2 regions of the Pseudobacillus sp. FSL P4-0506 genome follow, and region 2 is predicted to be linked to the other one. Evidence: riboswitches for the same ligand, from Rfam matches in the RefSeq annotation. Region 2 holds a riboswitch; the other holds the start of a gene.
What was found. A riboswitch is a leader RNA that binds a small molecule or an ion and turns the genes downstream of it on or off. The one in region 2 is predicted to bind FMN.

Region 1 (3,407 bases), 460 kb from region 2:
GCTTGTCAATGAGCTTTTAGATTTGGCACGGATGGAGGCGGGACATATTTCTTTGAATCTAGAAGAAGTGGATTTTCCAGCGTTTATTCAGCGGGTGACTGATAAATTCCAAGGGATTGCCAAAGAAAAGCATATTGATTTAACGTGGCAGATTCCTAATGAAAAAATATTAACTAAATTGGATCCTGATCGCATTGAGCAAGTTTTAACCAACTTGATTGATAATGCTTTGCGCCATACACCGGAACATGGCTTCGTAAAAGTGAGCTATGAGTTAAAAGCAGATGGCCATCATATATCCGTCCAGGATTCTGGAGCGGGAATTAGCGAAGAGGATTTGCCTTTTGTGTTTGAACGCTTTTACAAAGGGGATAAGGCCCGGACAAGAGGCCGTTCTGGAACGGGGCTCGGCCTTTCCATTGCAAAGAATATTATCTCCGCTCATAATGGCAGCATTAAAGTACAGAGCAAATTGGGACAAGGAACCATTTTCTCATTTCGCCTGCCCGGAGAGTAAGTAATTTACCGCTTTGCTTGTTTATCCAGAAAAATAGTCATACTGGAAACGCTTTCCGTCATACAACTAAAAGGGCAGCAAAAAAGCAAGTTGGAGGCGGTGCACCATGAAAGACTACATGAAACGTTTTATGATCGCTTTGCTTATGGCTTTGTGTGTTAGTTTGTTGATGATCGGGGGAGGGCTTGCACAATCAAGAAATGAGAAAAAGCAGTCTCTTATCCATAATAGTCACTTGGAGGAGATAGCAGGAAGGGTACATACAGATAGTGTGGCTCGGCAGCAAAGTATGTAAATCTAGGTTATTAGCAAAAGCAAGGGGCTGCCCCCCTTGCTTTTTTTTTGGGGGATTGTTATTATTTAATTAAATCTACTGGTCGTTACTTGTTGTTGTAACAGGTGAAGGCCGCTAGGAAAAATCTTATATTCATCTTCGGGGCAGGGTGAAATTCCCGACCGGCGGTATGGAAATAATCATTTCTAAGCCCGCGAGCCGCAAGGTTGATTTGGTGAGAAGCCAAAGCCGACAGTATAGTCTGGATGGGAGAAGGTGAAGGTCTGCCGGCGTTCAAAATGTGCAGATTTGAACGTTTATTTGAGTATGACTTTTCTCCCTCAAGCTACTAGCTTGGGGGTTTGTTGTTCCTCAAGGATTTGGCAGCCTTTCTTCTTATGAATGATGAATGAGAAGAAGGAGAGAATTGTTGTGAAAAAAATGAATATCCGTATGTTGACGTCTGTGGGGTTATTGAGCACGCTTTCTTATTTACTCATGCTGCTGAATTTTCCAATTCCCCCGTTTCCAAGCTTTTTAATGATTGACTTCAGCGACATTCCTGCACTAATCGCTGCTATTATCTTTGGGCCGCTTGCTGGTATTATGGTAGAACTAGTGAAAAATATTTTAGACTTTTTTATGACTGGAAGTCCGACCGGTGTGCCAGTCGGCCACTTAGCCAACTTCGTTGCTGGCATTGCTTTTATTCTTCCGGTTTATTATGTATATAAGAAGTTTGAGACGAAAAAAGGCTTAACTTTTGCTTTAGTAGGTGGAACGGTGTTTATGGCAGTTATGATGAGCGTGTTAAATTACTATATTGTTCTTCCTGCTTATACACTTTTCTTAAACGCACCAGCTATGAGTGCGCCGGAGACGAAGCAAATGGTCGTTTCAGCTATCCTGCCTTTTAATATTGTTAAAGGAATTTTAATGGCTGCTGTCTTTATGCTCATTTATTCCCGAATTTACGTTTGGATGCGTAAACAAACAGCTGTCTCTTAAAATGTTACTAATAATAAGCTCTAAAAGTGGATGAAAAGACTTTTAGAGCTTTTTTATATGCTCCCATGGACCTGTGTACCAGTCAAAAAGTTCTTGAATGTTATAGTGCAAAGGGTATAATTATCCGTAGAAAATAGACATTTATACGGAAGAAAGATGAAGTGGAGGAGCAAATAGTGAATTTTTCAATAGGAAAAAAGTTATACTCTGGATTTATTGCAGTTTTGGTGATTTTAGTTATCGTAGGGGTTATTGGGTACCTGGCAGCTATCAAAATTGATAAGGAATACACGTTCTTGCTTGATGACCGTGTAAAAAAGATAGAAATGGTGAATGAAGTAATTACCATAGAAAAAGATATGTCTATCAACTCGCTCGCTTACTTTGCCTTTTCTGAACAGCGGGATTTGGACGCAATTAAGTCAAAACAAGAAGAATTTGCCAACATACTTAGTGAACTTAAACAGGCAACTAAACAGTCAAAGACTAAGGAAATATTAAATGAACTAGAAGAGGCGGGCGCCCGATATAACGAACTTACTTCTAAAGTCTTTGAAAGCCAGGAGAAGGGCCTGGAAGCTGAAACAAATAAATATGTCACCGAGACTAACGAAGCGGAAGAAGCATTAAAAGATAAAGCATTGGAATTAAAACAAGTGCAGATGGAAGAGGTGAACGAAACAAGAACGGAACTAAAACGTTACGTGGTGGCAACAAAAATATTTTTAATTTTGCTTGTGGCAGCCGGAACGATTTTAGGAGGCGTTATTGCTTATTTCATAGCACGATCGATTACAAGACCAGTCAGAAAGGTAACAGCTGCCTTGAAGGAAGTGACAGCAGGTAATTTGCAGGTAGACAAGCTGCGCATAAGAAATAAAGACGAGGTTGGAGAAATGGGAATGGCCTTCAATCAGCTGGTAGAGGATTTGCAAAATATCCTTGGCAAGGTTAATCAATCTGCTCTCCAACTATCTGCCCAATCTCAGGAATTGTCAGCTAGTACAGAACAAAGCGCTGCTTCTTCGCAAATGATGGCAAGTACAGCGGAGGAAAATATGAAAGGAAGCAGCATGCAGCGAGAGCTTATTAGCGAGGCAGTGGTGTCTATGGAGGAAATGTCAGAGGGGATTAAACAGATTGCCGAAAGCAACGAAAACATGCTTCATTCTGCTGAAGTAGTAGAATCGTTAGTTGGCCAGGGAGAAGAGGCTACTGAGCATGTATCTGATCAAATTGAAGATATTCATGTGTCCATAAAAGAAACAGAAGAGTACATGAAAATTTTAGAAAACCATGCGTCTGAGATACAGAAGGTGACCGGGTTAATTACCGCTATTTCTGAGCAGACCAATTTGCTCGCCTTAAATGCGGCCATTGAAGCGGCGCGTGCAGGGGAAGCTGGAAAAGGCTTTGCTGTCGTGGCAGAAGAGGTGCGCAAACTTGCTGAGCAGTCAAAAACTTCTGCGGCTGAAATTGCTGCGATGGTCAAAGAAATCCAAAAGGACACAAGTTTAGCCGCTGCATCTATTCAGGCTGGAAGCAATAAGGTGGAACAAGGCTTATCTGCTTCACAAACATCCCTTAAAGTGTTCAAGGAGATCAAGT
Region 2 (3,407 bases):
TCGGTGTAACCTGCCTCAGTAATGTGCGTTAAAACGCCATTCTTCATATAGTACCAGTCAGCACCTTCATAATTGGAACTTCCAGTCTCGCTCACAGCTAGAATATCTGGTTGTCCTTTATATTTAGAAGGGTACATATGAACAGATTTACGATTTGTATTGATTGTGTAGTCTTTAAAGTAATAACGAGACTTCTTGATCTGACCTGTTCCAACCTTTTGTGTGTAGAGTGTGTAGTTCCCTTTGTAAAGCAAATCTCCTTCATTAGCACCGGCCCAAGCACTAGCCCAATCATCACGGCTGTATGACGCAATTGCCTTTTTCTCTCTAACACCGGCGAAATACACTTTATAAGCCACACCATTTGCATCTTTCAATGTGTATGTAATTCGGCTTTGTTTAGGGCTAATCGGGTTTTTTGCTGCTTCTGCAGTTGAATGAAAGACTGTAAAACCGACAAGTAATAAGACCATAGATATAAGTACCTTTAAATATTTCTTCATTTCTTTCCTCCTTTTTTATTTATAAGTTTATTTTATCAGGTAAAATAGGGTTGGGAAGAAATAATTAGAAAGTTTTTCTAATTATTTGATTACATAGTTCTATGTATCGTGTGAAGGAGAGGATATTATTGTCATTGAATAGTATTAAAGGCTTTAAAGAGTTGGACAAGTTCAGGAGTGAAAATAATATAAATCTTCGATGCAGAAAGACAGGGCTCTTTTTGAGGCATTTGGAGCCAATAGAAGGAGCCATGCTTTTTCTTGTATTAGAAGACGGATCATTGGTAGAACTGGCAGCGCATCAATTAGAGGAAGCATTTGAGATAGTACCATCAGCAAAGAGGAAATAAAGAATAAAGCCACCTCTTTTCACGGTCACCATGGTGACCAATTGGTGACCAAATTCATCAAAAACCTTTTTTTTGACCCAAATTAATCATAATGGGAAGATTAAAAACCTTGACACAATCATATTCCTAGAGAGATAATAAGAATTAACTTGAATAGGTAATCCTTCGGGGCGGGGTGAAATTCCCCACCGGCGGTGATGAGCAATGGCTCTTAGTCCGTGACCCGCGTTCGTTTTAATGCGGTGGATTCGGTGAAATTCCGAAGCCGACAGTGACAGTCTGGATGGGAGAAGGATGGCGCATTTTTAAAAAAAGTTTTTAAGATGCTTATTTGGCTATGCCTTTTACGCCCCGTATATTTTATATATACGGGGCTTTTGTGGTTTATTGGCTGTAAACCATTCATTGGACGAAAATATTATATGGATAGAGAGAGGACTAGCGAAATGTTAAAGGAACAATATATGGAGTTAGCCTTGTCGCTTGCTGAGGGAGTTAGGGGACAGACGTCGCCGAACCCGCCGGTTGGTGCGGTAGTCGTGAAGGGCGGCCGCGTGATCGGGATGGGTGCCCATTTAAAAGCAGGCACGGCCCATGCGGAGGTTCATGCTCTCCGTGCTGCTGGGAAAGAAGCAGAGGGCGCTGATTTATATGTTACGTTAGAGCCTTGCTCACATCATGGAAAGACGCCGCCGTGCGCGGACCTTGTCGTTTCTACTGGAATCAGGCGGGTCTTTATTGCGACGATGGATCCGAACCCGCAAGTGAGCGGAAAAGGTGTTCAGAAATTAAAAACTGCCGGAATCGAAGTGGAGATTGGCGTTTGCCAAGAACGAGCAGATCGCTTGTTAAAACCATTTTTTCATTTTATTCAACATCAAACCCCATTCGTCACAATGAAAACAGCCATTACAGCCGATGGCAAAACAGCCGCCTACACAGGACATAGCCGCTGGATAACAGATGAACCGGCAAGAGAAGATGTTCATGTTTTAAGACATGAGCATGACGCAATTTTAGTCGGTGTCAATACCGTTCTTCAGGACAACCCGCTCCTTACCACCCGTTTGCCCCACGGAGGAAAACACCCCATTCGAGTCATTTTAGACACACATTTACGTACTCCTATAACTGCAAAAGTAATCGAAAACAAAGAAGCCGAGACGCTTATTATCTGTGGCAACGAAGCCTCTCTTGACAAAGAAGAAGCGTTAATTACCGCAGGCGCTGATGTGATTCGCTTGGAAACGGCTGATATTCCAATCCCTCTTCTTTTAAAAAAATTAGGGGAGGAAGGGATCATGACGCTGCTCGTAGAAGGCGGCGGTGAAGTGAATGCTTCCTTTTACCAGGAAAAAGCCTTTCAACGACTGATCATTTACATGGCACCTAAGCTCATTGGCGGCAAAATCGCGCCGACTCCTTTCGGGGGAGAAGGATTCCCAACGATGGATGAGTCCATTCCATTAACGTTTGATAAGGTGGAAATGATCGGACAAGATATTAAGATTACGGCTTCACGGAAAGAAGGGTGACAATATTGTTCACTGGCATTATCGAAGAAATTGGCACCATTGAAGAGGTGCTTGCCCGGACCCAGTCGATGCAGCTGACAATTGCGGCCTCAAAAGTGCTGGAGGATGTCCAGCTCGGGGATAGCATCGCGGTGAACGGTGTCTGCTTAACCGTTACAAGTTTTACCGCTGAGCGTTTTACGGTTGATGTTATGCCGGAAACGTTCCAGGACACTTCCTTGAACAAAGTAAATCGGGGATCAAAAGTGAATTTGGAACGGGCGATGGCAGCGAATGGCCGTTTTGGTGGTCATTTCGTTTCCGGCCACGTAGACGGTGTCGGGACAATATCGGGCAAGAAACAAGTTGAAAATGCGCTTTATGTGGATATCACTTATCCGGCTGAGCTGGCGCCTTACCTGATGCCGAAAGGATCGGTGGCGCTAGATGGAACATCATTAACAATTTTTTATGTGTCTGAAAAAGAAATAACGATCTCGCTCATTCCGCATACACAAGAGGAAACGATTTTAGCGAAAAAAGCGATCGGTGATCCAGTTAATATTGAATGTGACATGCTTGCGAAATATGTAGAGCGAATGATGAATCGGCAAGCGGAAAAACCAGCTTCCAACGTAACGATGGAGCTGTTGGAAAAACACGGCTTTGCCTAATAATACAAACGAGGTGAAAAAGATGTTTGCATCGATAGAAGAAGCACTGGAAGACCTTAGAAATGGGAAAGTCATCATCGTTGTGGACGATGAAGATCGCGAAAACGAAGGCGACTTTGTCGGCCTGGCAGACCTGGCTGATGCCGAAATGGTGAATTTCATGGCGAAGGTGGGCCGCGGCCTCATTTGCGTACCAGTGGAAGAAGAAAAAGCCCAACAACTCGGCTTAAATATGATGGTTGATCATAATACAGACAGCCACGGAACCGCATTTACTGTGAGCATTGACCACGTATCGACTCACACAGGGATCAGCGCCTTTGAACGGGCAGCAACGATTCAGGAAATGATGAAGAAGGATGCAGC

Region 1: another riboswitch for FMN. It lies ahead of MKZ02_RS10275 (ECF transporter S component); the one in region 2 lies ahead of ribD (bifunctional diaminohydroxyphosphoribosylaminopyrimidine deaminase/5-amino-6-(5-phosphoribosylamino)uracil reductase RibD).

What each region holds. Positions count from the first base shown of each region.
Region 1 is NZ_JBBOOI010000001.1:2,078,914-2,082,320, forward strand. Features, by position in the region: gene MKZ02_RS10265 (ATP-binding protein) at 1-517, shown strand, start outside; gene MKZ02_RS10270 (hypothetical protein) at 624-812, shown strand; FMN riboswitch at 943-1,073, shown strand; gene MKZ02_RS10275 (ECF transporter S component) at 1,224-1,799, shown strand; gene MKZ02_RS10280 (methyl-accepting chemotaxis protein) at 1,976-3,407, shown strand, end outside.
Region 2 is NZ_JBBOOI010000001.1:2,538,759-2,542,165, forward strand. Features, by position in the region: gene MKZ02_RS12805 (hypothetical protein) at 1-503, opposite strand, end outside; gene MKZ02_RS12810 (hypothetical protein) at 632-853, shown strand; FMN riboswitch at 1,011-1,152, shown strand; gene ribD (bifunctional diaminohydroxyphosphoribosylaminopyrimidine deaminase/5-amino-6-(5-phosphoribosylamino)uracil reductase RibD) at 1,300-2,388, shown strand; gene ribE (riboflavin synthase) at 2,394-3,041, shown strand; gene MKZ02_RS12825 (bifunctional 3,4-dihydroxy-2-butanone-4-phosphate synthase/GTP cyclohydrolase II) at 3,064-3,407, shown strand, end outside.